DNA from 2 places in the Massilia sp. TSP1-1-2 genome. Region 1 is predicted to be linked to the other one. Evidence: predicted binding sites of a transcription regulator. Region 1 holds the regulator's gene; the other holds the start of a gene.
What was found. The regulator FNR, encoded in region 1, switches genes on or off when oxygen is low (the NO sensors DNR and NnrR bind a similar motif). The targets are predictions, from matches to a motif close to TTGATNNNNATCAA.
Positions count from the first base shown of each region.

Region 2: ACP7BV_RS25560 (universal stress protein) is a predicted target of FNR. The motif match lies at 1,446-1,459, and genes of this name have one in related genera.

Region 1 is NZ_JAFCTU010000021.1:77,159-81,239, reverse strand. Features, by position in the region: gene ACP7BV_RS17925 (DEAD/DEAH box helicase) at 1-1,104, shown strand, start outside; gene fnr (fumarate/nitrate reduction transcriptional regulator Fnr) at 1,129-1,890, shown strand; gene ACP7BV_RS17915 (hypothetical protein) at 2,049-2,270, opposite strand; gene ACP7BV_RS17910 (FixH family protein) at 2,279-2,812, opposite strand; gene ccoG (cytochrome c oxidase accessory protein CcoG) at 2,827-4,081, opposite strand, start outside.
Region 2 is NZ_JAFCTU010000051.1:19,912-23,992, forward strand. Features, by position in the region: gene ACP7BV_RS25550 (heavy metal sensor histidine kinase) at 1-673, opposite strand, end outside; gene ACP7BV_RS25555 (heavy metal response regulator transcription factor) at 651-1,325, opposite strand; gene ACP7BV_RS25560 (universal stress protein) at 1,522-2,355, shown strand; gene ACP7BV_RS25565 (TadE/TadG family type IV pilus assembly protein) at 2,521-3,039, opposite strand; gene ACP7BV_RS25570 (PAS domain S-box protein) at 3,259-4,081, shown strand, end outside.

The DNA of each region.
Region 1 (4,081 bases):
AAGACCGCCGGTTTCGCCCTCCCGCTGCTGCAGCGCCTGACCATGGAAGGCGGCCAGGTGGGCAGCAACGCGGTGCGCGTGCTGGTGCTGGTGCCCACGCGCGAATTGGCCGAGCAAGTGCACGACAGTTTCAAGGAATATGGCGCCGGCCTGCCGCTGCGCACCCATGTCGCTTACGGCGGCGTGAGCATCAATCCGCAAATGATGAAGCTACGCAAAGGGCTCGACGTACTGGTGGCCACGCCCGGGCGCCTGCTCGACCTGTACCGCCAGAATGCGGTCAAGTTCGACCAGTTGCAAACCTTGGTGCTCGACGAGGCCGACCGCATGCTCGACCTGGGCTTTTCGCGCGAACTGAATGACATTTTTTCCGCCCTGCCCGCCAAGCGCCAGACCCTGTTGTTTTCGGCCACGTTTTCCGACGAGATCCGCGCGCTGGCCGGCAAGCTCTTGAACAACCCTTTGAGCATTGAAGTTAGCGCGCGCAACAGCACGGTGCAGCGGATTCGGCAGTGGGTGGTGCCGGTCGATAAAAAACGCAAGCCCGAGCTGTTCTTGCATTTGTTGCACAAGCTGCGCTGGGGCCAGGTGCTGGTGTTCGTCAAGACGCGCAAGGGTGTCGACCAACTGGTCGACACCCTGGCGGCAAATGGCGTGGCGGCCGACGCGATTCACGGCGACAAGGCGCAGCCGGCGCGCCTGCGGGCGCTGGAGCGTTTCAAGGCGGGCCAGTGCAAGATACTGGTGGCAACCGACGTCGCCGCGCGCGGGCTGGACATCGACGACTTGCCGCAAGTGGTCAATTTCGACTTACCCACCGTGGCCGAAGACTATATCCACCGCACCGGCCGCACCGGCCGCGCGGGCAATGCGGGCCAGGCGGTGTCGCTGGTATGCGCCGATGAGGTGGACTTGCTCGCCGCCATTGAAATGTTCACGCGGCAAACCCTGGAACGCATCGAAGAGCCCGGCTTTTCGCCCGAGCACCGGGTGCCGCTGACCGATACGGCAGGCCAGGTCGTCAAGAAGCCGAAGAAGGCGAAAAAGGCCAAGGTGACGGGCGATGTTTTGCACGTGGATGTCCGCTTTTTAAAAACCCGATAAGCTGCGATGAAGTATGATGCCTGAATGAATCAACCGAATCCCCCTGCAGCTGTATTAAATATCAACGTCTTGAAAGCAAGCTGCGCAGGATGCAGCATGCACCAATTATGCCTTCCCATGGGGCTCGACGAGGGCGAACTGAGTCGGCTGGACCAGATCATTGGCAAGCGCAGCCGCATTTTGCGCGACGAGCGCCTGTACCAAATGGATCAGCCTTTTCGCAGTTTGTACGCGATTCGCTTCGGCCATTTCAAGACTTACCAGGTCAATGCGGCCGGAGAACAACAGATTACGGGTTTTCAGATGGCCGGCGAATTGCTGGGGATGGACGCCATCAGCGGCGACCGCCACCATTGCGACGCAGTGGCGCTCGAGGATAGCGAAGTGTGCGAGATTCCGTTCACCCGCCTTGAAGACTTGTTCGGCCAGGTGCCGACGCTGCTGCGTCATTTTCACCGCATCATGAGCCAGGAAATCACGCGTGAACAAAACGTCATGCTATTGCTGGGCAATATGCGCGCCGAGCAGCGTTTTGCGGTGTTTCTGGTCAATTTGTCGTCGCGCTACGCGGCGCGCGGGTATTCGCCGACCAGCTTTCAGTTGCGCATGTCGCGTGAAGATATTGGCAATTATCTGGGCTTGACCATTGAAAGCATCAGTCGATTGCTGTCGCGCTTCAAAAAGCAGGGCTGGTTAAAGGTCGACAAGCGCGAAGTGACGCTGCTCGACCCGGTGATGCTCAAGGCGATGGCCGCCGGTACCGCGCAGTGCAGCCCGATGGCCTGAGTCAGGCTACCCGTAACAGTCCCCCCACATCGTCGTCGCGCACGCGACGGACCCATGGAACATTGGCTCAGTTGAACCGTTCCATTGCCGCCAATCGTCGCCCCCGCGTTCACGCGCCAGCCGTCGTTGGTCACTTGGGCCCCATGGGACCCAACGACTCAAAACGGCGCCTTTCCATCGTCCGGCACCACGATCAAATACCCCGTCAGCAAGCCGGCCAGCGTGCAAAACGTCCAGAAGAAGAAAAACCCGATGCTGTAGACCGCCATCGGCGCCAGCGACGACAGCGCTTCCGGCTCGACCCACGAGAAGAAAAAGCCTTCAGCGAGCGCCGCGGCCAGGAACGATGGCCACAGCACCGCCATCGCCAGGCGCTTCATGCCCTGCCTCATGGCGCAATGGCCGCATCGGCGTCGATCGTCATCGACTGCTGGGCCGGAAATTGCCATTCGGCAGCCAGGCGCCAGTCGCGCTTGCCCCCTTCCACATTCACCTGCCAGCGCGCCTGCTCCAGCGCCGGCAGCGGCGCCGAAAAACGCCCCTGCGCATCCGGATACACGGCGAGCAAAATGTCTTTTTCAGGCAACGTCGAATGCGCCAGTCCGATCCTGAACGGGGTCGTAACCGGCCGCCCAAAGCTGGTCAATTCGCCCTGCATCGCATGCGCGCCGGCGTTGTAGTGCAGCGCCACCGACAGGCGCTGGGCGCTGGCCACGCGGTCGCGCCGCAAGTCCTGGTTGATCGCCTTGCCCTGCTTGTAATAGTCGTCGACCACCATCGCGTCCTGGCGCGTATAGGCCAGGTAACCGGTGTAGCCGCCGGCCACCAGGACCACGGCCGGCCCGAGCATCAGCAGCCATGGCCAGCGCTGGGCATACCATGGCGGCGCCGTGCGCAGCCTGGGTTGGGAAGCAGTTTGCATGCGGTTCTCCTTCATTATCTCGGTACGATAAATACGGCTTTTTCGGTGACCTTGAGCGAGGGCTGGTCGATCGCGCTCAATTCGAACATGATCGCATGCGAGCCGCCCGTCAGGGCTGCCCGTTCGGTCTGCACCCGCACCGGCACGGCGCGCGTGCTGGCGCCGTCGAGCAGCACTTCTTCCTGGTCGGCCAGGCGCACCCCGGGCAGGCCGCTGACGACAATGTGGAAGCGATGCGCCGTTTCGCCGGTGTTCATCACCTGCAGACGGTACACGTTTTCAATCACGCCGTCGCCCACTTCGCGCCCCATCGAGCCGCGGTCGCGGATGACGTCAAGCTTGAGCGGGGTGCGCAGCGCAAGCGCGGTGCCAAAGCCGATGCCGATCAGGGCCAGCAGCGCGCTGTAAATGAGCACGCGTGGGCGCACGATGTGCGCCCCGATCTGGCGCGCCGACCAGCCCTTTTCCATGGCCTGGTCGGTCGAATAGCGAATCAGCCCGCGCGGCAGGTCGATCTTGTCCATCACGCCGTTGCAAGCGTCCACGCAGGCCGCGCAGCCGATGCATTCATACTGCAGGCCATTGCGAATGTCGATTCCGGTCGGGCACACCTGCACGCACAGGGTGCAGTCGATGCAGTCGCCCTTGGTGCGTTCGGCCGTTTGCACGCCGCGCGGCTCGCCCCGTTCCCGGTCGTAGGTAACGATCAGCGTGTCTTTGTCGAACATGGCGCTCTGGAAGCGCGCATAGGGGCACATGTATTTGCACACCTGCTCGCGCAGCCAGCCTGCGTTGCCGTAGGTGGCGAGCGCGTAAAAGCCGATCCAGAACCATTCCCACGGCCCCAGACTGAGCGCGCCAATGCCCGCCATCATCGAGCGCATGGGCGCAAAGTAACCGACAAACGAGATCCCGGTCCACAGCGCCACCAGCCACCAGGCGCTGTGTTTGGCGCTCTTGCGCCAGATCTTGTCCAGCGTCCAGGGTTGGCGATCGAGCCGGATGCGGGCGCTGCGCGCGCCTTCGATCTTGCGCTCGATCCACATGAAAATTTCGGTGTACACCGTCTGCGGACAGGCAAAGCCGCACCACACGCGCCCGGCCACGGCCGTCACCAAAAACAGCAGCCAGGCGCAGATGATCAGCAGCGCAGCGAGGTAAATGAAATCCTGCGGCCACAGCACCAACCCAAAGATGTAGAACTTGCGCGCGGCCAGGTCGAACAGGACCGCCTGACGATCGTTCCAGGTCAGCCACGGCAGACCATAG
Region 2 (4,081 bases), on a different contig from region 1:
GTTCGCGCGGCCAGCCATCGTCTGCAATGCGGCGGCACAGGTGCGCGGCGCCCAGTTCGTCGATGATGGCCGCCAGGCGCGATACCGGCTCCAGGCTGCGCCGCGCGATCAGGTGGCCGCCAACGATGGCGACCCCCAGCGCGGCCGCCAGTACGCTCAACATGATGCGCTGGTAGGACTTGAGCGTTTGTTCCTCGTCGCTGCGGTCGATCGCCACCTGCACCGTAAAGCCGGACCCGGCGCGCACGCGCGAATACATCACGCGAAATACGGCGTCGCCTCGCCTCCAGTCCCGGCCGCGGTCAGGCTTGCCCGAAACGGCATCCAACGCGGCCGCCGAATTGCCCGTCAAATTGCCGCCCTGCGCCGCCGTTTCCATCAATTGCTTGCCTTCGGCATCCAGGACCCGCATGGACGAGCCGGGCAGCATCACCGTGTCGCGATGCAGCCCCGCCGCGTTGCTCGGGTGCAGCGTCAACAAACGGCTGATGTCGGCGATCTGGCCCGTGAGCCACTGGTCGTCGTCGCGCCGCAGGCAGTCGGCCAGCACCAGATACAACATGGTGCCGGCCGCCGCCACCAGCAGCAAGCTGAGCACGGCATACCAGAGCGTCAGCCGAAAGGCGATCGAGCCGCGCCGGCCGGCGCCGTCAAGGCCTGGCCTCGAGGACATAGCCGACTCCCCGCAATGTGTGAATCAGTTTGCGCTCGCTGGGGTCGTCGACCTTCCTGCGCAAGCGGCGCACGGCCACATCGACGACATTGCTGTCGCCGTCAAAACTGATGTCCCAGATCTGTTCGGCCAGCCGGGTCCGCGTCAACACCTCGCCGGCATGGCGCAGCAGGTATTCGAGCAAGCGGTATTCCTGCGGCGCCAGGTCCAGCAGCTGGCCAGCGCGGGTCGCCTTGTGCCGGACCAGGTCCATGTCCAAATCGTCCAGGCACAGCATGTCGGCCTGGCGCGCCGGACCGCGGCGCGCGGCATTGCGTACCCGGGCGTGCAGTTCGGAAAAGGCAAACGGCTTGATCAGGTAATCGTCGGCGCCCAGGTCCAGGCCCTTGACCCGATTGGCGACCGCATCCAGCGCGCTGAGCAGGATGACCGGTTGGCGCGGCTTGCGATGCTTGATATGCGCCAATACCGCCCAGCCGTCTTGCCCCGGCAGCATCACGTCGAGGACGATGATGTCGTAAGCGCCGCCCAGGGCCAGGTCGAGGCCTTCCACGCCATCGACGGCGACGTCGACCACGTAACCTTCCTCCATGAAGCCGCGCTTGACGAACATGGCGGTCTTCGGTTCATCCTCGATGATCAATATCTTCACTAGCTTCCCCGAACGGCACCGTTTGCACAGGCGTATTCTCGCAGAAAAGTCGCGCCCGACTGCCATTGGTCTTTGCATCGGCCGGGCCAGACCCGATTCTGGTCAGCATGGTCGGCGAATTTGATGCACATCATGGATGCTTTTGTAACAAAAGCTGTACATTTTGCTGTGATCAAAACTCAGTGAGGTGCTTGCAATGTACAAGACTATTCTGGTTCATGTCGACCAATCGCCCCGTTCGGCCGTGCGTACCGATATCGCCGCGCGCCTGGCCGCGCTGCACGACGCGCACTTGGTGGGGGGCGCCGTCACGGGCCTGGCTTCCTATCTGTTTCCACAAACCGGGCTCGATCCTGGCACGCCTGCCATTGCGTTTCCGATCGCCGAACTGCATGCCGAAGCCGACCGCGTCCTCGACCTGTTCGACCAGCGCGCCAGCCGGGCTGGCGTGAACTCCTTCGAACGGCGCCGCATTGACGACGAGGCGGGCGCAGGCATCAGCACGCATGCGCGCTATTGCGACCTGGTCGTCATCAGCCAGTCGGCCTACGATGAATTCACGCCCCGCCTGCGCACGGATTTCCCGGAGTACGTGGTGCTCAACTGCGCGCGGCCGGTGCTGGTCGTGCCGGCCAAGGGCGCCATTGGCGAGGTGGGCACGCGCATCACGGTGGCATGGAACGGCAGCAGCAATGCGGTGCGCGCGATCACCAGCGCCATTCCCATGCTGCAGCGCGCGCAAGCGGTGAATTTGGTGGTGTTGAACTCAGAAGGAGGCGACCAGCACGGCGACACGCCCGGTGCCGACATCGCCCTGTATCTCGCGCGCCATGGCATCCGGGTTGACGTCACCGCCGCCCAGGCCGGCGGCGACGCCGGCGAATCATTGCTGTCGCTGGCGGCGGACCAGGGCGCCGACCTGATCGTCATGGGCGCTTACGGGCATTCCCGCTTCAGCGAGATCCTGCTTGGCGGGGCCAGCCGGACCGCCTTGCTCACGTCCCCGATACCGCTGTGGATGGCGCACTAGGCGCAACGGCACGCTGGAATGCAAAACAACCCGCACGCTCGGCCGAGACGGCGGGTTGTTTTAAGGTTTTTCAAACTTGTTGAACGCAACTGCGTGAACGCAACTGCGTGAATGCAACTGCGTGAACGCAACTGCGTGAATGCAACTGCGTGAATGCAACTGCGCCTACTGGGTAGTTGGTGATCCAACGTAGGGAACATTCATCTCCGCTGTCACCAAAACCCCTTGATCGCCAACGATGCGCCACGTACTGTCGCTGAAAAATTCGTCAAACATGAGCATCTGGACGGTGACACGGATATTCTTGGGCTGTTGCGGTCCGCAGGGGAAACCGTTACACGACACGCCGACATAGACGGGGGAGTCCATCCCGGGCCTGAGCTCAGCTAATTCGATGGTGGCAATTTCCTTGGCAATGGCCACGTTGGCGCCGAACATCGGTTGATTCCAAACCTCGTAGGCTGGCACGCGCGCCAGGTACAAGGCGGCATCATGCGCCGCCTTTTGCGCTACCGAGTAATGCATCAGTACGCGAGAGATAAAAATCGGCAACGCGAGCAGTAGCAGGAGGACGGGCAGGATAATGCCGAACTCAATCGCCGCAACGCCCGCCTGGCGCCGCCTTGGGACCGGCTTATCTCCCGGGGGCAGGCGTTTCCCCGTCAGGTGCAATGTATCAGTCATGTTCTACGCTCCCGTTTCCTTGGCGCTGCCAAGGTTTTGTCAAGTGTCACATTGCCGATTGTAGGGGGCGGCCAAAGATCGAGATTGATCGAAGCCAATGATTGCAAGGCCGAAAATGAAGCGATGGGATGCCGCGAGCGCACGTGTGAAACAATACGTATCGTTGTTTGTTGGCAATAGGGGCTACAATCGAACTTACATCAGCCAAGGCGGTAAGCCATGTCCTCACCTTCTCCAAACGTCGAACGCGATCGCCTGGAAGCGCTGCACGCGACCGGCATGCTCGACACGCCGCCGGAAGAGCGGTTCGACCGCATCACCCGGCTTGCCGCGCAGTTTTTTGACGTGCCCATCTGCCTGGTGTCGTTGATCGATGAAGATCGGCTATGGTTCAAGTCGCGCTACGGGCTGGCCGAGAGGCAAACGGCCCGTTCCGACGCGTTTTGCGCGCACGCCGTCGAAAAACGCGAGCTGATCGAGGTGGAAGATGCGCAGCTCGACCCGCGCTTTGTGCACAATGTGCTGGTCACCGGCGCCCCGCTGATCCGCTTTTACGCCGGTCAGCCGGTCTTTGGCGTGGACGGCCACGCGCTCGGCACGCTGTGCATCATCGACAGCAAGCCGCGCCAGTTGACCGTCGCGCAGATTGCCGCCTTGCGCGACTTCGCGCTGCTGGTGCAAGAAGAATTCACCAAGGCCGCCGTCGCCGAATACGCGCTGCTGCGCAGCAAGGCGCTGCTCGCGTCCGAGGCCAAGTTCCAGGCCACGTTCGAGCAGGCGGCAGTGGGCATCGCCCACGTCGGGCTGGACGGCGCCCTGTTGCACGTGAATCGCAAGTTCGGCGAGATCGTCGGCTATCCCGAGGGTGCCCTGCGTCAACTGACGTTTCAGGACCTGACTCACCCCGACGACTTGCCCATCGATATGCAGTTGCTCAACGAAACCTTGGCCGGCGCGCGCCAGTGGTACTCGATCGAAAAACGCTATATTCACCGCCAGGGCCATTTTGTCTGGATCAACCTGACCGTCGCCCTGCGCCGCG